DNA from 4 places in the Aminobacter sp. MET-1 genome. Region 3 is predicted to be linked to each of the others. Evidence: predicted binding sites of a transcription regulator. Region 3 holds the regulator's gene; each other region holds the start of a gene.
What was found. Region 3 encodes PhoB, which activates phosphate uptake and scavenging genes when phosphate is short. Its sites were predicted from a motif close to TGTCATNNANCTGTCAT; they were not measured.
Positions count from the first base shown of each region.

Region 1: ugpB (sn-glycerol-3-phosphate ABC transporter substrate-binding protein UgpB) is a predicted target of PhoB. The motif match lies at 3,710-3,726, and genes of this name have one in related genera.
Region 2: NDO48_RS04805 (bifunctional 2',3'-cyclic-nucleotide 2'-phosphodiesterase/3'-nucleotidase) is a predicted target of PhoB. The motif match lies at 2,325-2,341, and genes of this name have one in related genera.
Region 4: NDO48_RS10710 (LTA synthase family protein) is a predicted target of PhoB. The motif match lies at 1,467-1,483, and genes of this name have one in related genera.

Region 1 is NZ_JAMSHL010000001.1:424,547-430,089, reverse strand. It holds gene ugpC (sn-glycerol-3-phosphate ABC transporter ATP-binding protein UgpC) at 1-329, opposite strand, end outside; gene ugpE (sn-glycerol-3-phosphate ABC transporter permease UgpE) at 329-1,177, opposite strand; gene ugpA (sn-glycerol-3-phosphate ABC transporter permease UgpA) at 1,218-2,102, opposite strand; gene ugpB (sn-glycerol-3-phosphate ABC transporter substrate-binding protein UgpB) at 2,338-3,648, opposite strand; gene tlpA (thiol:disulfide interchange protein TlpA) at 4,003-4,698, opposite strand; gene argH (argininosuccinate lyase) at 4,733-5,543, shown strand, end outside.
Region 2 is NZ_JAMSHL010000002.1:439,453-444,995, forward strand. It holds gene ald (alanine dehydrogenase) at 1-801, opposite strand, end outside; gene NDO48_RS04795 (Lrp/AsnC family transcriptional regulator) at 957-1,430, shown strand; gene NDO48_RS04800 (5-formyltetrahydrofolate cyclo-ligase) at 1,440-2,102, opposite strand; gene NDO48_RS04805 (bifunctional 2',3'-cyclic-nucleotide 2'-phosphodiesterase/3'-nucleotidase) at 2,434-4,410, shown strand; gene NDO48_RS04810 (glycerophosphodiester phosphodiesterase family protein) at 4,470-5,450, opposite strand.
Region 3 is NZ_JAMSHL010000001.1:273,265-278,807, forward strand. It holds gene pstA (phosphate ABC transporter permease PstA) at 1-1,237, shown strand, start outside; gene pstB (phosphate ABC transporter ATP-binding protein PstB) at 1,261-2,082, shown strand; gene phoU (phosphate signaling complex protein PhoU) at 2,121-2,822, shown strand; gene phoB (phosphate regulon transcriptional regulator PhoB) at 2,920-3,609, shown strand; gene NDO48_RS30530 (GCG_CRPN prefix-to-repeats domain-containing protein) at 3,685-3,987, opposite strand; gene NDO48_RS01405 (ROK family protein) at 4,132-5,385, opposite strand.
Region 4 is NZ_JAMSHL010000006.1:52,935-58,477, reverse strand. It holds gene NDO48_RS10710 (LTA synthase family protein) at 1-1,307, opposite strand, end outside; gene fabD (ACP S-malonyltransferase) at 1,753-2,694, shown strand; gene fabG (3-oxoacyl-[acyl-carrier-protein] reductase) at 2,751-3,488, shown strand; gene NDO48_RS10695 (acyl carrier protein) at 3,736-3,972, shown strand; gene fabF (beta-ketoacyl-ACP synthase II) at 4,003-5,265, shown strand; gene mltG (endolytic transglycosylase MltG) at 5,373-5,543, shown strand, end outside.

The DNA of each region.
Region 1 (5,543 bases), 150 kb from region 3:
TCGTCCTTCGGCGTGCCTCGGTTGCGCAGGCCGTAGGCCATGTTGTCATAGACCTTCATATGCGGGTAGAGCGCATAGTTCTGGAAGACCATGGCAATGTCGCGCTCGGTGGGGCCGATCGCATTCACCGTCTTGCCGTCGATGGCGCAGCTGCCGGCCGAGATGGTCTCCAGGCCCGCGATCATGCGCAAAAGCGTGGACTTGCCGCAACCCGACGGGCCGACAAGCACGCACAGCGCCTTGTCTGGAATGGCGATGGACACGCCCTTCACCGCTTCGACGCCGCCGGCATAGACCTTGCGGACGTCCTTGAGATCGACGGTTGCCATTATTTCTCCGTTTCGACGAGGCCGCGGACGAACCAGCGCTGCATGAATACGACCACCAGGATGGGCGGCACGATGGCGAGCATGGAGGTGACCATCACCAGATGCCATTCGGTGTCGGCATCGGCAAACGAGATCATCTTCCTGAGCGCAATGACGATGGTGTTCATGTCGTTGCGATTGGTGACGAGAAGCGGCCAGAGATATTGCGTCCAGCCATAGATGAAGAGGATGACGAACAATGCCGCGATGTTGGTGCGCGACAGTGGCAGCAGGATATCCTTGAAGAAGCGCCACGGACCGGCGCCGTCGACGCGCGCCGCCTCGACCAGTTCGCCCGGGATGGTGAGGAAGAACTGGCGGAACAGCAGCGTAGCGGTAGCCGACGCGATCAGCGGCACGATCAGCCCGGTATAGGTGTCGATCAGGCCGAGATCGACCATCACCTTGTAGGTCGGCAGGATGCGCACCTCGACCGGCAGCATCAGTGTGATGAAGATCAGCCAGAAGAAGAACATCCGGCCGGGGAAGCGGAAGAAGACGATGGCGTAGGCCGACAGGATCGAGATGATGATCTTGCCGATGGCAATGCCGAAGGCAACGATGGTGGTGTTGATGAGCAGCGTCGCAACGCTGACCCCGCCGATGCGGCCGACACCGCCGAACAGCGCCTCCGAATAGTTCTTGAAGAACTCCGGCCCCGGCAGCAGCGGCAGTGGCGGACGCAGGATCGTCTGCAGCGAATGGGTGGAGGCAACGAAGGTGTAGTAGATCGGGAACGCGACGATCACGATGCCGAGGATCAGGATCGCGTGCGCCATGTAGACGCCGGCCATCGACTGGCCGATCATCAGCTTGTCGTGCCCGCTGGCAGGTGGAAGCGGCTTCGGCTCAGCCATAATGCACCTTCTTCTCGACATAGCGGAACTGGATGGCGGTAAGCGCGATGACGATGACCATCAGGATCACCGACTGCGCCGCCGAGTCGCCGAGGATGAGATTGACGAAGCCGTCATTGTAGACCTTGTAGACCAGAGTCTCGGTGGCCTTGCCCGGCCCGCCGCCCGTCACAGCATGAATGATGCCGAAGGTGTCGAAGAAGGCATAGACGGTGTTGACTACCAAAAGGAAGAAGGTGGTCGGTGCGAGCAACGGGAAGACGATCGTCCAGAAGCGCTTGTTCTCGCCGGCACCGTCGATGGCCGCAGCTTCGATCAGCGACTTGGGGATCGCCTGCAGGCCGGCGACGAAGAACAGGAAATTGTAGCTGATCTGCTTCCAGGACGCGGCGGCCACGACCAGCGTCATGGCCTGCGACCCGTCGAGAAGCGGGTCCCAGTGGATGCCGAGCCAGCGCAGGCCATAGGCGAGCGAGCCGATCGACGGGTTGAACAGGAACAGCCACAGCATGCCGGCAATGGCGGGCGCCACCGCATAGGGCCAGATCAGCAGCGTGCGGTAGAGGCCGCGGCTGCGCACCACCTTGTCGGCCATGACGGCGAGCAGCAGTGCGGTGGCCATGGCGACGGCCGCGGTGGCGACCGAAAAGACGATCGTGACGTGGACCGAATTGAGATAGTTCGGGTCCGACAGCACCTTCTTGAAATTGGCGAACCAGACGAATTTGGACGACAGCCCGAAGGGATCTTCCTTCAGCATCGACTGGCGCAGCGCCTGGCTGGCCGGCCAGTAGAAGAACACCAGCGTGATCGCCAGCTGCGGCGCAACCAGCAGATAAGGCAGGATGCGGTTGGGGAAGACGACGCGTGGACTCATGTGGCCGTTCCAGTGGGGAAGGATTGCGGAGACGAATGCATGGCGACACCCCTCTCTGGCCTGCCGGCCATCTCCCCTTCAAAAGTGGAGGGAGATCAGCGGCTCCTGCAGCAGTGCAGTATTTGCAGCGGATACGATTGGCGAACGGGACGATGCCGGCCGATCTCCCCTTTTGAGGGGGAGATGGCCGGCAGGCCAGAGGGGGTGAAGAGGATCACGCTCCCTGGCCCGGCTGTCAGTTGCCGATGGCTTCCTGGATCGCCTTGTTGCCGCGCGCGACAGTGTTATCGAGCGCCTGCTGAGCGGTCTGCTGTCCCGCGAGCATCTTTTCGAGCTCTTCGTTCTCGATGTCGCGGACCTGCGGCAGGTTGACGAGGCGGACGCCCTTCGAATTCTCGGTCGGGGCCTTGCCCATCATCTGCTTGATCGGGATCTCGCGGGCCGGGTTCTTGTCGTAGAAGCCAGACTTCTTGGTCTCTTCATAAGCCGCAAGCGTAACCGGCAGGTAGCCGGACACCTGGTGCAGGCGCGCCTGGATCGGCGTCTGCGACAGGAAGTTGAAGAAAGCGGCAACGCCCTTGTACTGCTCATCCGGCAGGCCGGCGAAGACCCACAGCGACGCGCCGCCAGGGATGGTGTTCTGCGGCGCACCCGCGGCGTCCGCCTCGTAGGGCAGCTGGCCCGTGCCGTAGTTCATGCCCGACTTGACGATGTCGCCGAGACCGCCAGAGGATTCGGTGAAGATGCCGCATTCGCCGGCAAGGAAGATCTGCTTGGCTTCCGATGTGCGGCCGCCATACTTGAAGGTGCCGTCCTTGGCGAGGTCGGCGAGCTCCTGGAAGTGCTTGACGAAGGCCGGCGCGTTGATCTTCAGCTCGACGTCGGTGCCGCCGATGCCGTTTTCATTGGTGCCGTAGGAGACGTTGTTCCAGGCCGCGAAATTCTCGGTGTGGATCCAGGTCAGCCAGGTCGAAGTGAAGCCGCACGGTGCTGCACCGCTCGACTTGATCTTCTTGGCGGCATCCCAGACCTCGCCCCAGGTCTTGGGCGGATTGTCGACGTCGAGGCCGGCTTTCTGGAAGATGTCCTTGTTGTAGTAGAGGATCGGCGAGGACGAGTTGTAGGGGAACGACAGCATCGTGCCGTCGGGCTTCGAGTAGTAGGAGACGATGCCCGGCAGGTACTGGCTCTTGTCGAAGGCCTGACCGCCCATCGACAGGATCTCGGCCACCGGCTTGATGGCGCCCTCGGCGCCCATCATCGTGCCCGTGCCTGCATCGAAGACCTGCATGATCGCCGGCGGCTGCTTGGCGCGGAAGGCGGCGATGCCGGCATTCAGCGTTTCCGGATAGGTGCCCTTGAACACCGGAACGATCTTGTACTCGCTCTGGCTCTTGTTGAATTCGTCGGACAGCTGGTTGACGACCTCGTTGTTCGCGCCGGTCATGGCGTGCCACCAGGAAATCTCGGTGACGGCGAATGCGGAGGTGCTGGACAACAGCGTCATTGTCGCGGCTACACCCGCCGCGAAGCCTAGGGTCTTCATGTCTCGCTCCCGTTCTGGTTGGCGAAAGGTTTAGTTTCGCAGGGAGCAGTATTGTCGGATTATGACAGCCCGACAACAGTTTTGTAGCAAAGGTATGAACGGCGGGTTCGGCGCGCTTCGCTTTCGGCTGGCCTGCAACCGGCCGACTGGCTTTCGATTTTCATAAAAGCGAAAGCAAAACGTCATATTCAAGCAAGCTTAAGGCAACGCCAGAGCCAGCTAACAACCACGCTGCGGGATGGCCTGCCGCGTGCGAAAACCGTTTCGCGCGGCGACGGCGCGAACCAGAATCGAACCGTCGATGCAACCGATGATTGCCAGCTTCTCTGGGGATAATTTTGCTCTGGCGCCGGCTTATTTTGCCAGCGCCGCCTCGATCAGCTTCTTCGCGTCGGGGCTCGCCCATTCGGCGGGGCCGTTCATGTTGGCGAGAAGGCAGCCTTCGCCGTCGACCAAAAGTGTCACCGGCAGGCCGAGCGCCAGCCCCTTTTTCTTGAGATCGTTGAACAGCGTCAGCGTGTTTTCGCGGTAGTAGCCGAGCGAGGCGACGCCGGTCTCTTCGAGGAACTTCTTCGGCTTGGTGTCGTCGCCGGTGTCGACATTGACCGCCACAACCTCGAACTCGTCACCGCCCATTTCGCGCTCCAGCGCATCGAGCGCCGGCATCTCGGCGCGGCAGGGCGCACACCAGGTAGCCCAGAGATTGATGAGCAGCGTGCGGCCCGAATGATCGGCCACCGTCATCGGCTTGCCGTCGGGGCCGTTGAAGGCGAGCGACTTGAGCGAGCGCGGCGGATCGGCCGGCATCATCGCCGCGACATGCCCGGTGGCTGCAGCCCCCACCGCCTTGGCCGCATCCGCCTTGGCGGCGCACTGCTTGTCGGCGGCGGTCAGTTCGGCGCTGGTGTCGGCCGCGACAGGCACCGGCTGCGGATTGTTGCCAGAATGGCGGCTCGTGACATATACCGCAACCGCGCCGGCGATTACGCCTGCAACGGCGGCTAGAGCAATATGGCGTGGCGCGGGAAACATCTTTCTGCGATCCGACATCTATTCAGTTTTTCTCCGGAGCCCGGTTATCACGATGAGCGACAAGAAGGCCAGCAACCAGATGTGGGGCGGACGTTTTGCCTCGGGCCCGGCCGCGATCATGGAGGCGATCAACGCCTCGATCGGCTTCGACAAGAAGCTTTATGCCCAGGACATCCGAGGCTCCGTCGCCCATTCCGAGATGTTGGCGGAAACGGGCATTATTTCAGCCGAGGATCAACAGAAAATCGCTCACGGGCTGAACACGATCCTGCGAGAAATCGAGGACGGCAAGTTCACCTTCTCGACCCGGCTCGAAGACATTCACATGAATGTCGAGGCGCGCCTCGCCGAACTGATCGGCCCGTCGGCCGGCCGCCTGCACACCGCGCGCTCGCGCAACGACCAGGTGGCGGTCGACTTCCGCCTCTGGGTCAAGGATGAGTTCCATCGCGTCGCCGAAGCGCTGAAGGGCCTGATCGCCGCCTTCCTCGAACGCGCCGAGCAGCATGCCTCGACCGTCATGCCCGGCTTCACCCATCTCCAGACGGCGCAGCCGGTGACCTTCGGCCACCATTGCATGGCCTATGTCGAGATGTTCGCCCGCGATTTGAGCCGCGTCCGCGATGCCATCGAGCGCATGAACGAAAGCCCGCTGGGCGCGGCAGCGCTTGCCGGCACCGGCTTCCCCATCGATCGCTTCCAGACGGCGAAGGCGCTCGGCTTCCGTGAGCCGACCCGCAACTCGCTCGACAGCGTGTCGGACCGCGACTACGCACTCGAGTTCCTGTCGATTGCCGCCATCTGCGCCACACACATGTCGCGTCTCGCCGAAGAGATCGTCATCTGGTCGACGCCGCAGTTCG
Region 2 (5,543 bases), on a different contig from region 3:
GACATCGACGAGCACCGCACCCTTCTTCATGCCCGACAGCATCTCGCGGCTGACCAGCTTGGGTGCTGCAGCACCGGGGATCAGGACGGCACCGACGACGATGTCGGCCGAGAAGCATTCTTCCTCGAGCGCTTCGACGGTCGAATAACGCGTGTGCACGCGACCGGCGAACAGGTCGTCGAGCTGGCGCAGCCGCGGGATCGAGCGGTCGATGATGGAGACGTCGGCACCGAGGCCGGCCGCCATGCGCGCTGCATGCAGGCCGACCACGCCGCCGCCGATGACGGCGACCTTGCCCGGCAGCACGCCCGGTACGCCCCCGAGCAGCACGCCGCGCCCGCCATTGGCCTTCTGCAGTGCGGTTGCGCCAGCCTGGATCGACAGGCGGCCGGCAACTTCCGACATCGGCGCCAGCAGCGGCAGGCCGCCGCGATCGTCGGTCACCGTCTCATAGGCAACCGCCGTGACGCCAGAGGCCAGCAGGCCCTTGGTCTGGTCCGGATCCGGAGCCAGGTGCAGGTAGGTGTAGAGGATCTGGCCTTCGCGCAGCTGCACCCATTCGTTCGGCTGCGGCTCCTTGACCTTCACGATCATATCCGAGCGGGTGAACACCTCTTCAGCCGTCCTGGCGATCTGCGCACCGGCGGCACGATAGGCATTGTCGTCGGCACCGATGCCCGCGCCTGCGCCGGTCTCGACCAGCACTTCGTGGCCATGCGCCACATATTCGCGCACCGCACCCGGCGTCAGGCCGACGCGATACTCATGGTTCTTGATTTCCTTTGGGCAACCTACGCGCATTTCCTGCTCCTCCGCAGCCTTTCCGGTCATGTTCCCTTAGGGGAGAAAGTGAATCACGAATCGGCCCGAATATGTTTGCGAAATGAATTGTGTTTGGGAGGCCAGATCGATATTTCTTGCGCATGATTGGCAGATAGTCGAAGGAAATTCGAAGAATGCCGTTGGACAGGATCGATATCGCCATCCTCGATGCGTTGCAGAAGGATGGCCGCATGCCGAACGCGGCATTGGCAGAGAAGGTCGGCTTGTCGCAGTCCGCCTGTTCGCGCCGCCTCGACAATCTCGAGAAGTCGGGCGTCATCGCCGGCTACCACGCCCGGCTGTCCAACGCGGCCCTCGGTCACCAGATGACCGTCATCGTGCACATTTCGCTGTCGGGGCAGTTCGAAAAGACGCTGACCGAATTCGAGATCGCGGTGAAACGCTGCCCCAACATCCTGTCCTGTCACCTGATGTCGGGCGAATACGACTACATCCTGCGTATCGCCGCGCGCGACCTGCCTGATTACGAGCGCATCCACAAGGAATGGCTGTCGGCCATGCCGCATGTCACCAAGATCAACTCGTCCTTTGCGCTGCGCGAGGTCGTCGATCGCACGGCAATGGGTATGCGTCCCGAACTCGCCTGAGGTGAGCCCTCACCGGATGACGCCGGCCTCGGTGACGATCCTGTCCATGGGGATGTCGTGGGGTTGCGGGTAGATCGTTGGCAGGCGCGCCAGCTCATAACCTATGCCGATGACCAGCGCCTTGCGCGGCAGCGCCGCCAAAGTGCGGTCGAAGAACCCACCGCCATAGCCGAGCCGATAGCCCGATCCGTCAAAACCGACGAGTGGGGCGATGACGATGTCGGGAATGACCTCCGGTCCGGCGACCGGCACCGGAATGTTCCAGACACCGCGCTCCAGCTTGTCGCCCGGCGCGTAGGTCTTGAAGGTAAGCGGTCGACCCAGCTGGATGGCGATTGGCAGCGCGGTCTTGCCGCCACGAGCATTGACCGAGGCGAGCCAAGGCCTGAGGTCTGGCTCGCCTCGGAAGGGCCAGTAGAGGCTGACCAGCCTGCCGGCAACGTCTCCGATGACCTGGTCGAGACCTTGCGCGATCAGTCCGGCCATGGCCGTCCGTGCGTCGACCGAAACCTCCAGCCTGTGTTCGATCAGCCGGGCGCGTTCAGCTTTGCGCCAGCGCCGCACCTCGGCCCAATCGGGCGGCGACGGGGCACGGAACTCCGGATCAAGCTCATGCATGAAACAGGGAGGTGAGGCGTATTGCGCCGGACCGTCGTCGTCGAGATCGCCCATGTCAGGACCTCCTGAAGCGCCTGTGTCCGGATGAACGCACGAGGACGCTCTAGCTGGCTGTATCTGCGCATCGCGCTTTCCGAAAACGCGTTCCGGGCGATGCATCGGGATTTCAAACACTGCGGAAGCCTAGTCCTGCACGCACCATGCTTGTGGTCAATCGGCGACATGCCATGGCCCAAGAGGTCGCAAATTTCCTGGACCAATGCATTCCTCACAACTTGTCGCGAACCTGTCATGCGAGTCGGCTGGACTTCAGGGGATTTTGGCGCAAGATTTGATCTTTCGGACGCCGGCTAAATACTGTCACTTCATTTCCCTGGAGAATGAAATGTCCACCACGCTTCATCCGATTTCTCGTCGTTCCTTTCTCGCGGGCTCAGCTGCCGCGGGCGCACTCGTGATGCTGCACCCGTTCGCGGCGCGCGCCCAGGCCAACCAGGCCCATCTTCGCATCATGGAAACGACCGACCTGCACGTCCACGTCTTTCCTTACGACTACTACGCCGACAAGCCGAACGACACGATGGGCCTGGCCCGCACCGCCTCGATCATTGACGCCATCCGCGCCGAGGCCGCCAATTCCGTGCTTGTCGACAATGGCGACTTCCTCCAGGGCAACCCGATGGGCGACTACATGGCCTATCAGCGCGGCATGAAGGACGGCGACGTCCACCCGATCATCAAGGCAATGAACACGCTGGGCTACGATTGCTCGACGCTTGGCAACCACGAGTTCAACTACGGCCTCGACTACATGTTCAAGGTGCTGAACGGCGCCAATTTCCCGTTCGTCTGCGCCAACCTGACCAAGGGCCAGCTGGCAGGCGACGCCACCAAGGACGAATTGTTCCTCAAGCCCTATGTGATCCTCGACAGGAAGGTGAAGGACGGCTCCGGCGCCGAGCATCCGATCCGCATCGGCCTGATCGGCTTCGTCCCGCCGCAGGTCATGACCTGGGATTCGCGCCATCTCGACGGCAAGGCGATGACCCGCGACATCGTCAAGGCCGCCCAGGCCTGGGTGCCGCAGATCAGGGAAGAGGGCGCCGACATCGTCATTGCGCTTTCGCATTCGGGCATGGGCACGCTCGAACAGGGCGAAAATCTCGAAAACGCCTCCATCCTGCTTGCCGGCGTCGACGGCATCGACGCCATTGTCACCGGCCACAGCCATCTCGATTTCCCCGGTCCGAAATTCGACAAGATCGAGGGCCTCGACAACGCCAAGGGCACCATCAACGGCAAGCCCGGTGTCATGGGCGGCTTCTGGGGCTCGCATCTCGGCCTGATCGACCTGCTGCTCGAACGCGACGGCAAAACCTGGAAGGTGGTGAAATTCTCAAGCGAAGCGCGGCCGATCTTCAAGCGTGTTGACAAGAAGGTCGTGCCCAATGTCGAGAGCAAGGCCGCGGTCGAGGCCGCAGCCAAGGAAGAACATGAGGCGACGCTCGCCTATGTGCGCACACCTGTCGGCAAGACGTCTGCTCCGCTCTATTCCTATTTCGCGCTCGTTGCCGACGATCCGTCGGTACAGATCGTGAGCCAGGCGCAGATCTGGTACATCAAGGATATGCTGAAGGCGACCGAGCACAAGGATCTGCCGGTGCTCTCGGCAGCCGCTCCGTTCAAGTCGGGCGGCCGCGGTGGTCCGGACTATTACACCGACGTGCCGGCGGGCGACGTCGCCATCAAGAACGTGGCCGACCTCTATCTCTACCCCAACACCGTGCAGGCCGTGGCGATTACGGGCGCGCAGGTGAAGGAGTGGCTGGAGATGTCGGCCGGCATCTTCAACAAGGTCGGGCCTGATAAGGCCGACCAGGTGCTGATCAACGCCGACTTCCCGTCCTACAATTTCGACGTCATCGACGGCGTGACCTACAAGATCGACCTGGCCCAGCCGCCGAAATACGATCCCAAGGGTGCCGTGCTCAACGCCGGTTCGAACCGCATCGTCGATCTGATGTTCGACGGCAAGCCGATCGATCCGGCCGCCAGGTTCGTCGTCGCCACCAACAACTATCGCGCCGGCGGTGGCGGAAATTTCCCAGAGATCAACGCGTCCAAGCTGGTTTTCGAGGCGCCTGATACCAACCGCGACGTGATCGTGCGCTACATCGTCGACCAGGGCACGATCAATCCGTCGGCCGACGCCAACTGGTCGTTCGCACCGGTTGCAGGTGCCTCGGTGATCTTCGAGACCGGTCCCAAGGCCAAGGACCACATATCGGAGGTCAAGGCCGTCAAGATCGAGCCGGCTGGCGAGGGTGCCGAAGGTTTCGCCAAATACCGCATCACTCTCTGATCGTTGGAACTGGCTAGGGGAGCGGCCGGAGTGACCCGGCCGCTTTTGCATTTGTGCGATCAGAGCGCCTGCCGCTGGAGGGCTGGAGCGATCATGTCGAGGGCGTCGGTCGAGATGCCGCCGGAATAGCCCTCGGGCAGGGCGTCGATCATCTCGGGGTCGTTCATGCCTTCCGAGAAGCCGCTGCCATGATAGGGCGCGATGAGGAAGACCTCGGTACCGCTCGCTGCCATCCGGTCCAGGAACCGGTTGGGCCATCCCCACAGCCAGGGCGCAAAGTTCGTTGGCAACAGCATTGCCCGGTTGCGGCACTCGTCGGGCACGTAGCCGCTCCAGCCAAGCGCCTGGTACCGGATCAGGCAGCGCTTCAGGGACTGCTTGGACAGCGTCCTGATACCGGGCAAGGCCTGCTTGACCGCCTGCACCGGCCGGTCGCCGCCAAGCACCGCCAGGTCGTCCTGGCGGTCGGGCGGCAGGGTCGCGATGAAGGCCGCGAGGCGCTCGCCCTCCTGGGCGTCATTGCTCTTGACGTTGATGTGGAAACGCTTGTCCGGAAACTCGGCCAGAACCTCGTTTAGCGACGGCATCAAGCCGACGCCCAGGCCCCGGAACGGATAAGTCTTGCCGCCGTCTGCCGTGTAGCCGTAGCCGACGTCGAGTTTCTTGAGCTCGGCCATCGAATGCGATCGCGTCTCGCCCGTACCCTCGGTACGGCAGTCAACGGTCCAGTCGTGGAACACTGCGAACTTGCCGTCGGTCGTCGGGTGGATGTCGAACTCAAGCACATCGGCGCCGCGTTCGAAGGCCGCTTTCATCGAGCGGAGTGTGTTTTCGAGATAATCGTGCCGCGGCGGGCGGATGCGCTCGGCGGTGCATGTGTCGCGTTCCAGGCCGACACTGTCGAACTCCTGCGACAAGCCGCGATGGGCGAGAATCACCGGCTTTCCGGCGGCTCGGCTTGAGAGCAGCGACGTGTTGTTGAGGTAGATGGCCCCGGTGGCCGCCACGGCCAGGAGCAGGAAAATACTGCGTTTGCGCATGTCTCGATTCGCTCCGATGCCCGGCCCGAGAGACATACAGAACGGCGAGCAGGCTTTTTCACGGCTAAAATGAGCAGGATGAAGTCTATTCCA
Region 3 (5,543 bases):
CGCCGAACGCCGCTTCCGCCTCTACGGCGTGCTGGCGATCGCTGTCGGCCTGGTGTTCCTGGCAATCATGCTGACCTCGATCGTCTCCAAGGGCTATACTGCCTTCTGGCAGGCGACGGTGACGCTACAGGTCGAATTCGACCCCAAGATCATCGATCCCGAGAACAAGCGGGCGACCGATCCGAACGTGCTGATCACGGCGAACTATCCCAAGCTCGCCGAGACCGCGCTGATCGCCAAGCTTGGCATCGACCCGAGCGACAAGGCCGCCGTGCGCAAGCTCAAGGGCTTCCTGTCAGAAGGATCGCGCGTCCAGCTGCGCTCGATCGTGATGGCCGACCCCTCGATCATCGGCACGACGCAGAGCGTGGACATCCTGGCAGCCGCCAATCTCGACTCCGCCTACAAGGGCCAGATCGACCTGACCGTGCCGGAAAGCCGCCGCAAGGTGTCGGACCAGCAGGTCGAGTGGATGAACAAGCTCAAGGCCGAAGGCGCCATGAGCGAGCACTTCAACACCGGCCTGTTCACGTTCGGCGCATCGAGCCGGCCCGAAACCTCAGGCGTGGGCGTCGCCATCATCGGCTCGTTCTACATGATGGTGATCGTGCTGCTCCTGGCGCTGCCGATCGGCGTCGCCGCCTCGATCTACCTCGAAGAGTTTGCCAAGAAGAGCCGCTTCACCGACCTGATCGAGGTCAACATCAACAACCTCGCGGCCGTGCCGTCGATCGTCTTCGGTCTGCTCGGCCTGGCTGTCTTCGTCAATTTCCTCGGCCTGCCACGCTCGGCTTCCTTCGTCGGCGGCCTGGTGCTGACGCTGATGACACTGCCGACGATCATCATTGCGACGCGTGCGGCACTTGCCGCAGTGCCGCCGTCGATCCGCGCGGCGGCGCTCGGCCTCGGCGCGTCGAAGATGCAGATGGTGTTCCAGCACATCCTGCCGCTTGCCGCTCCCGGCATCCTGACCGGCACGATCATCGGACTGGCGCGTGCGCTCGGCGAGACGGCGCCGCTGCTGCTGATCGGCATGGTCGCCTTCGTTGCCGATTATCCGAAGACCCCCTTCGATCCGGCGACGGCGCTGCCGGTTCAGATCTACATGTGGGCGAACGAGGCCGAACGCGCCTTTGTCGAACGCATGTCGGGCGCCATCATCATCCTTTTGATCTTCCTCATGGCCATGAACATCGTCGCCATCGTCCTGCGCCGCCGTTTCGAGCGTCGCTGGTAGACGTGGACAAGGAGCACCCTGCTATGAACATCATGAGCGAGAAAACCCTCGAAGACGCGGTGACAGCCGAGATGAACAAACCGAACGAAATCATCAAGATGCGCGGCGACAAGGTGACCGTGCACTACGGCGAGAAGCAGGCGCTCTTCGGCGTGGACCTCGACGTCCGCCAGAACCAGGTGACGGCGCTGATCGGCCCGTCGGGCTGCGGCAAGTCGACCTTCCTGCGCTGCCTCAACCGCATGAACGACACGATCGACGCAGCCCGCGTCGGCGGCAAGATCACGCTCGACAGCGAGGACATCTACGATCCCAAGATCGACGTGGTCGAACTGCGTGCCCGCGTCGGCATGGTGTTCCAGAAGCCGAACCCGTTCCCGAAGTCGATCTACGAGAATGTCGCCTACGGCCCGCGCATCCATGGCCTCGCCAGGTCGAAGGCCGATCTCGACAAGATCGTCGAGCAGAGTTTGCACAAGGCGGCGCTTTGGAACGAGGTGAAGGATCGCCTGCACGAGCCGGGCACCGGTCTGTCGGGTGGCCAGCAGCAGCGCCTGTGCATTGCCCGCGCCATTGCGGTTTCGCCCGAGGTCATCCTGATGGACGAGCCATGTTCGGCACTCGATCCGATCGCCACCGCCAAGGTGGAGGAACTGATCGACGAATTGCGCGAGAACTACACCATCGTCATCGTCACCCACTCGATGCAGCAGGCGGCGCGCGTGTCGCAGCGGACGGCGATGTTCCACCTCGGCTACCTCGTTGAGGAGGGGCCGACGGACAAGATGTTCACCAATCCAGACGACAAGCGGACGCAGGACTACATCACCGGCCGCTTCGGCTGAGTGATCGTCGCGTACAGTAAGCAGACGAGGAAACGATCATGGGCGATCATACAGTCCGGTCCTTCGACGAAGAACTCAAGCATGTCGACCAGCTCATCCGCGACATGGGCGATCTCGCCGGTTCGATGGTCGCGGGCGCCATCCGGGCATTGCTGTCGTCCGACCAGGCGATGGCCCAGAACGTGATCGCCGACGACGCGATCATGGACGCCAAGCAGCGTGAGCTCGACAACGCAGCCATCACGCTGATCGCCAAGCGCCAGCCGATGGCGCAGGATCTGCGCGCCGTGGTCGGCGCCATCCGCATGGCTGGCGATCTCGAGCGCATCGGCGATCTTGCCAAGAACATAGCCAAGCGCGTCGGCGCCGTCGGCCAGATGCCGACGCCGCGCAACCTGGCGCACTCGATCGATGCCATGTCGCAGCTGGTGCTGGGACAGGTGCGTGGCGTGGTCGACCTCTATGTGGCGCGTCAGCCGGAAGGCCTGAAAGGCCTGCGCATCGACGACCAGAAGATCGACATCCAGTACAATGCCGTGTTCCGCGAACTCCTGACCTACATGATGGAAGATCCGCGCAACATCACGGCCTGCACCCATCTGCTGTTCTGCGCCAAGAACCTCGAACGCATCGGCGACCATGTGACCAATATCGCCGAGAACGCCTATTTCGTGGTGACCGGCGAGCAGCTTCCGCTCAATCGGCCCAAGGTCGACGAAACCACGACGGTTTCGAACTGAGAACTTCCGCACCGCATGCGTTTGGCGCGGGGGCGCTGCATAGGTTAAACCAGCGCATGGTCCTGATCGGGCCGTGCGCAAGGACAAGGTACAGGCGATGATCGCTCCAAAGGTCATGGTCGTTGAAGACGAAGAGCCGCTGGGCGTGCTGCTTCGCTACAATCTCGAATCCGAAGGCTATCAGGTCGAGGTCGTCACCCGTGGCGACGAGGCCGAAATCCGTCTGCAGGAAAACGTTCCCGACCTGCTGGTGCTCGACTGGATGGTGCCCGCATTGTCCGGCATCGAGCTGTGCCGCAGGCTGAGGATGCGCCCGGAGACCGAGCGGCTGCCGATCATCATGCTGACGGCACGCGGCGAGGAAAGCGACCGGGTGCGCGGGTTGTCGACCGGTGCCGACGACTATCTGGTGAAGCCGTTCTCGACGCCTGAGTTCATGGCGCGGGTGAAGGCTCTGCTGCGCAGGGCCAAGCCCGAGGTGCTGTCGTCCATCCTCAAGGTCGGCGACATCCTGCTCGACCGCGAGTCGCACCGGGTCTACCGCAAGAAGAGCGAGATCAAGCTCGGGCCGACAGAGTTCCGCCTGCTCGAGTTCATGATGCGGCATCCGGGCCGCGTGTTCTCGCGCAGCCAGTTGCTCGACAATGTCTGGGGCGAGACGATCTATATCGACGAACGCACCGTGGACGTGCATGTCGGGCGCCTGCGCAAGGCGGTCAACAACGGCCGCATGCCCGACGTGATCCGCACCATCCGCGGTGCCGGCTACGCCATCCGCGAGGATTAGGCGCCCGGCCGGCGAGACAGTTAAATTTGGCTCGCCGGCTTATCGAACATGATCAGACGTTCGCGCAGCGGGCGGTCAGCGCCATCCGCCATATGGCAACCGCCCGTGATACGGCGTATTGCGGCAATGGCCGTATGGGCCGCGCCAATAGCCCGGAGGGCACCCGTAAGCGTGACGTGCACGGTGTACGACACGCCCATAGCGGCATCCGCCATATGGCCCTCGCCAGCCTCCCGCCCCGCAGCCCTGGGCAATGGGAATGACCATTGCCGAATCTCCCGCGACAAGCGGCATGGGGTTCGGGGTGGCTGATGCTGAAAACGATGAGGCACACAAAAGGCCTACGCCGGCCAGGATGTTACGCAGCAGACTGGTCATCGCAACGTCTCCGAAACGGACGACACGTCGGTTCCAGGGTTGGTTCCGCCTCTTTGCCAGGCTGGGCCTTTCAAGGGCGGTCGCGGACTGTCGTCTAGCACGGCAGTATGGTCGCGGCGATCGTCTTAATTGCGACGGCCGAAATCAAATGTCCTTGAGCGGAATGTCTGCCTCGGCCCGCCGCGGCACCGAGCCCGCCGCAAAGACTTCCTCGTCGACATAGAGCAGGGCGCGCATGGTGCAGCCTTCGCGGATCAGGGGGACCTCGTTCGGCTCGGTGTCGAAAGAGATCGCCTTGGAGTGCGTGCCGCCGGCCGTCTTGGCGATGGCCGAGCGCACATACGGCTCCATGATGTCGAAGGCGGTGGCGCCGACACCGACGAAGGCGAGGGGGGCGGGGTCGAACAGCGCGAACATCGAGCCGAGGCCGAAACCGATTGCCTCGCCCGCCTTGCGGAAGGCCTCGCGCTCGGGGCCGTCATGGTCGCGCGCGGCGTCGGCGAGCGCCTTGATGTCCTCGTCGGAGAGGTCGGCCAGCGGCTCGGCGTTTTCGTCGCCGAGCCGGGCGTTGCGCCAGATCGCATAATTGCCGGCATAGGCCTCGATGCAGCCGCGGCGGCCGCAGCGGCACAACGCTCCGTCGGGGCGGTGGACCATATGGCCGAACTCGGCGCCCGACGATTGCGTGCCGGTGAACAACTCGCCCTTGATGACCAGGCCCATGCCAATGCCGTGGGAAAGCAGGATGGCGATAAAGTCGTCGCGATAGCGCGCCGGGTCGCGCCAGTGCAGGGCCTCGGCGATCATGTTGCAGTCGTTTTCGACGGTCACCGTCACACCGAATTCGCGCTCGAGCCTGTCGGCGAACTGGATGTCGTCATGTGGGGTAATCGGCGACCACAGGAGCTTGCGGGCGCCGGCATCCGTGGTGCCCTGGATGGCCAGCGCGATGCGCAGTACTGACGCTTGCGGGCGCCCGCTGCGCGCGATGACCTGACGCACGATGGCGACGCATTCGTCGACCAGCGCCTTGGCGGGCAGTCGCTGGGTGACCAGCCGTCGGGTCTCCTCGACGATCTGGTTGCCGGCATAGTCGATGACCGAAGCCGACAGGTGGTTGAGCGACAGGACGACGGCAACAACCGAGGCGGCGTCGGCTTCGAGCGCCAGGCCCACCTGGGGCCGGCCGCGCTTCATCGGCGACTGTTCGCCACCCTTGGCCTCGGCAAGGATGCCTTCGGCTATGAGGTCGGAGGATATGGTCGAGATGGTCGAGTGGCTGAGCCCGGTGACGGCCGCGATCTCGGTGCGCGAGGGCTGGCTTGCTCGCCGGACTGCCGATATAACCATGGCGCGGTTGCGCCGTCTCAGATCGTCGTGACGTATGCCGACCGACATGTGTGCGTCTTCCTCCCGGTGGAACGCTGCCTTTCTTAAGGGGCAGTCGCCAGCGCATTCTTATCCTGCCAGAGCCGGCGCAAATTGTCTTTATTTATTTCGGCGCTCGAAAAAATTAGCAAGGCATGGTGAAACCATGTTGACAGCCGACAATGGCT
Region 4 (5,543 bases), on a different contig from region 3:
GAGGCGCCCTCGGCATAGGTCAGGATCGAATCGCGCGTCCACTGCGACAGCTTGCTGGCCTCGACCTTGTGGGTGGCGTCGTTGTAGCGGCCCGGCTCATAGGGGCCGTGGCTCTGCAGGCTGACGGCAAAGTAGAAGAACGGATGGTCCGTGGCATCGGCCTGACGGATAATCTCTTCGGTCAGCGCCTCGTCGGAAGCGAGCGGGCCGCGCTTCTTCAGCGGCGGAAGGTTCTCTTCCGACATGAACTCGTCGAAGCCGAAGGCCTTGTAGACGGGCGCACGGTTCCAGAACCAGCCGCCGAAGGGGTGGATGGCCTTGGTCTCGTAGCCTTCGCTGCGCAGGAAGGTTGCCATCGAAGGTACCGGATTGCGCACATATTGCTGGTAGGGGATGCTGCCGGCCGGCAGAAACGCGTTGGAGAAGCCGGTCAGCGCCTCGAACTCGACATTGGCCGTCATGCCGCCGAATTCGGGCGAGAAGACGTGGCCCGACTGCGCGGCGCGCACGCTCGGGATCGGGTCCGGGCTGATCTCCACGCCGGGCAGGCGCGTCGGATCCCAGAAAGATTCGCTCATCACCACGATGATGTCGGGCTTTTCCTCGGGCAGGGAGGTCGTGACGTCGGTGCGCGTAATCGCATCGATCGCCTTTTCCGTATAGCCCTGCGGCGCGTTGACCTTGGCCATCGGCACGTTGAGCGCAAAGGCGATGGCGAAGCCGTTGGAGGCGTAGTTCTCCTTCTGGTCCCACATCATCGGAATGATCTGCAGCCGATCGCGCGTCCACGAGAAGGTCGCGTAGTCCATGATCGAGACGAAGAAGGCGAGCGTCGGCAGCGCAATGGCAAGGCGCGAGATGCGCGCCCAGAACGACAGCGCCGGCATGCGGCGGCGCCAATGGCGCCAGGCCAGCACGAGCAGCGAGATGCCGGCGACAAGCCCGACGGCGATGCCGACGCCGGTCCACGGGCGTTCGCGCACCAGAAGCGGCATCAATTCCACGATCTGGCGGGCGTAGAGAAAGTCGGTCGGATAGAGCGGATCGCCGAGATAGAGCGACTTCTGGTGGCCGACGAAGGCTAGCGTCAGCGCAACGGGGGCGACGATCAAAAGGCCGTTGTGCGGCCGGCCGAGGAGCGCGTCGAGGCCGATCAGGATCAGCGCAAACAGCGCGACCGTGGTCCAGCTCGGCTTGAAGGGCTGCTGGAAGAAGTTGATGGTGTCGATGAGGGAGCCGCGCGCGATCAGCTCGATGGCAAAGACCAGCACGGCCGAAACCGCCAGCGTCACCATCACCGAACGCATCACGCCAAGCGCATAGGCGCGCCGGCAGAACGCGGTCTGATCCGCGTTGGCAACGCTCTGCGCGGCGGCGACGCCGTTATCGTCTACACTTCCCAACTCAATGCTTCCCCGAGTTCATGACGGCTTCATAATGTAGACGTCACCTGAACGTCACCTGAACGTCATCAAACTGTCATGCAGAAGCTAGGGCTTATGGCAAAATTGAGAAGCGTTGGCCAACAAATCGTGTTTTGGCCTAATCATTGTGTGATTATCGGCCCGTTTCGGGCCTGAAGACGCACAAGGCTTGACTTGACAGGGCGCATTGCGCCAGAGCCACAGCGATCCGGAGTGCCCGGCGTTCCCCAGGGGCGGCAAGCGTACTTCGGTTTGTTATGTCTGCGCATCGCGCCAATCAGGGGGCGTACAAGCCTTCGAGCGATGCGCCAGCAGCCAGGAGACAAGAATGGCCGTCGCATTTACTTTTCCGGGGCAGGGCAGCCAGGCTGTCGGCATGGGCAAGGAACTCGCCGATGCTTTTCCCGAAGCGCGCCGGGTTTTCGAGGAAGTCGATGACGCGCTCGGCGAAAAGCTGTCGAAGCTGATCTGGGAAGGTCCCGAGGAGACGCTGACGCTGACCGCCAATGCCCAGCCGGCGCTGATGGCCGTGTCGATGGCGGCGTTCCGCGCGCTGGAATCGCGTGGGCTTTCGCTCAAGGACAAGGTTTCTTTCGTTGCCGGCCACTCGCTTGGCGAATATTCCGCGCTTGCGGCGGCCGGCTTCGTTTCCGTAGCTGACACAGCGCGCCTGCTGCGCATCCGCGGCGATGCCATGCAGGCGGCTGTGCCGGCGGGCCAGGGTGCGATGGCAGCGATCATCGGCCTCGATCAGGCTGACGTCGATGCGGCTTGCGCCGAGGCCGCTCAGGGCTCGGTCGTGCAGATCGCCAACGACAATGGCGGCGGCCAGTTGGTTATCTCCGGCGAGAAGGCAGCGGTTGAACGTGCCGCAGCGCTCAGCACCGCAAAGGGCGCCAAGCGCGCGCTGATGCTGCAGGTGTCCGCACCCTTCCATTCGGCGCTGATGGCGCCGGCGGCCGAAAAGATGCGCGAGGCGCTCGCCGGCGTGAAGAAGAATGTGCCTGTCGTGCCCGTCGTCGCCAACGTGACCGTGCAGCCGATCACCGATCCGGAAGAGATCGCCGCCCGCCTCGTCGAGCAGGTGACGGGTCGCGTCCGCTGGGCCGAGACGGTCCAGTGGTTCGGCAACAACGGCGTCACCACTCTTTATGAAGTGGGTGCCGGCAAGGTGCTGTCGGGCCTCGCCCGCCGCATCAACAAGGAAATCGCGACCGCTGCCGTCAACAACCCGGCAGACGTCGACGCGGCAGTCGCCGCGCTCGCCTGAACAATTCGAACGCCCCCCCGCCCGTGTGAAGGGTGTGCTCCAAGGAGAGTGGAACAATGTTTGATCTGACCGGCCGCAAGGCACTCGTCACCGGCGCCTCCGGTGGCATCGGCGAAGAAATCGCCCGCATCCTGCACAAGCAGGGCGCCATCGTCGGCCTGCACGGCACCCGCGTCGAGAAACTCGAGGCCCTGGCCAACGATCTCGGCGACCGCGTTAAGCTGTTCCCGGCCAATCTCGGCAACCGCGACGAGGTCAAGGCGCTGGGCCAGAAGGCGGAGGCCGAGCTCGAAGGTGTCGACATCCTGGTCAACAATGCCGGCATCACCAAGGACGGTCTGTTCGTGCGCATGTCCGACGAAGACTGGGACCAGGTCATCGAGATCAATCTGACGGCGATGTTCCGCCTGACGCGCGAGCTGACCCATCCGATGATGCGTCGCCGTCACGGCCGCATCATCAACATCACCTCGGTGGTGGGCGTGACCGGCAATCCCGGTCAGACCAACTACTGCGCGTCGAAGGCCGGCATGATCGGCTTCTCGAAGTCGCTGGCGCAGGAGATCGCGACCCGCAACATCACCGTCAACTGCGTTGCCCCGGGCTTCATCGAATCGGCGATGACCGAGAAGCTCAACGACAAGCAGAAAGAGGCGATCATGGGCGCTATTCCTGCCAAGCGCATGGGAACCGGCCAGGAAGTCGCCTCGGCGGTTGCCTATCTTGCCTCCAACGAGGCCGCGTACGTCACCGGCCAGACCATCCACGTCAACGGCGGGATGGCAATGATCTGAGCTGGATTGGTGCGATCCGGCCCGTTCAGAGGTGCCGGAATTGCCCGACAGCGGTCGATAGGCCGGGATAACCGGCCCTTTGGCCCTTGGACGCGGTAAAGAATTCGTGTATTGCCGCGCCCCATCAGGTGGCTGGACCTTGACCGGACCGCTGCCCGTGCGCTTTGGAAAGCGCAGAATTGAGCTTGATTAGCGGCATTCCGCCCGCTAACGAAGACCGAAGAAACACAAGACTGAGGATGCCCACATGAGTGACACCGCAGAGCGCGTCAAGAAGATCGTTGTCGAACACCTTGGCGTCGATGCCGACAAGGTGACGGAAGCTGCAAGCTTCATTGACGATCTGGGCGCGGACAGCCTCGACACGGTCGAGCTCGTTATGGCGTTCGAAGAAGAATTCGGCGTCGAGATTCCCGATGACGCGGCCGAGACCATCCTGACCGTTGGCGACGCCGTCAAGTACATCGACAAGGCTTCGGCCTAAGCGTCCCTTGGATTATCGGGGATGCCAGCGATGAGGCGTGTGGTCGTCACGGGCCTTGGCCTGCTTTCGCCGTACGGCATGGGCTATGAACACGGCTGGAAAGAGCTTCTTTCCGGCCGGAGCGCTGCCAGGCGGATAACGGAATTCGAAGTCGACGACCTTGCATGCAAGATCGCGAACGTCATCCCCAGGGGTGACGGCTCCAACAACACCTTCAACCCCGAAGCGGTCCTTGAGCCCAAGGAACTGCGCAAGATCGGCGACTTCATCCTGTACGGGATCGCAGCCGCCGACGAGGCGTTGAAGGATTCGGGTTGGGAGCCCAAGACGCCGGACGAGCAGAACGCGACCGGCGTCATGATCGGCTCAGGCATCGGCGGCATTGACGGCATTGCCGAAAATGCCCTGATACTCAAGGAACGCGGCCCGCGCCGCATCAGCCCATTCTTCATTCCCGGCCAGATCATCAATCTGGTCTCCGGCCAGGTTTCGATCCGGCACGGCCTCAAGGGGCCGAACCATGCCGTGGTCACCGCCTGCTCGACCGGTGCGCACGCCATTGGCGACGCTGCCCGCCTGATCATGTTCGGCGATGCCGACGTGATGGTGGCCGGTGGTGCCGAAGCTCCGGTGACGCGTCTGTCGCTGGCCGGCTTCGCGGCCTGCAAGGCGCTGTCCACCGATCGCAACGACGAGCCTGAGAAGGCTTCGCGTCCCTATGATCGCGACCGTGACGGGTTCGTCATGGGTGAGGGCGCAGGCGTCGTGGTTCTCGAGGAACTCGAGCATGCCAAGGCTCGCGGCGCAAAGATTTACGCCGAAGTGGTCGGTTATGGACTGACCGGCGATGCCCATCACATCACGGCTCCGGCCGAGGATGGCGACGGCGCCTTCCGCTGCATGTCTGCAGCGCTGAAGCGTGCCGACCTGACGCCCGCCGACATCGACTACATCAATGCCCATGGCACTTCGACCATGGCCGACACCATCGAACTGGGCGCTGTCGAGCGTCTGGTCGGCAATGCTGCCTCGAAGGTGTCGATGTCGTCGACCAAGTCGTCGATCGGCCACCTGCTGGGTGCAGCAGGTGCGGCAGAGGCGATCTTCTCGATCCTCGCCATTCGCGACAACATCGCGCCGGCGACGATCAATCTGGACAATCCCGAACGCGAAACCGCGATCGATCTGGTGCCGAACAAGCCGCGCAGCAGGCAGATCGACGTTGCGCTTTCGAACTCGTTCGGTTTCGGCGGCACCAACGCCTCGCTGGTCTTCCGGCGCTATAACGGCTGACAGGCTGTGGGTAGGGGCCTCCGAGCGGGGCCTCTGCCGTGATTTCTGCCACATTCGCGCCTAGTCTCCCGGCGGGGATTCGACGCAAAAGAGAGTGGCGAGGCAAAATGAGCATGAATACGCCAGGGCAGGGGGATGGGGCTCAGCGCGCAGCGCAGGCAAGCCCGATCGTTCCGAAAACCGCACAGGAAGCGCTGCGGCCCGAAGCCGGCACACCGCCGCCCTCGAAGCGTTCGCGCGCCTCGCGCAACCAGTTTGTCGTCTTCCTGAATTTCATG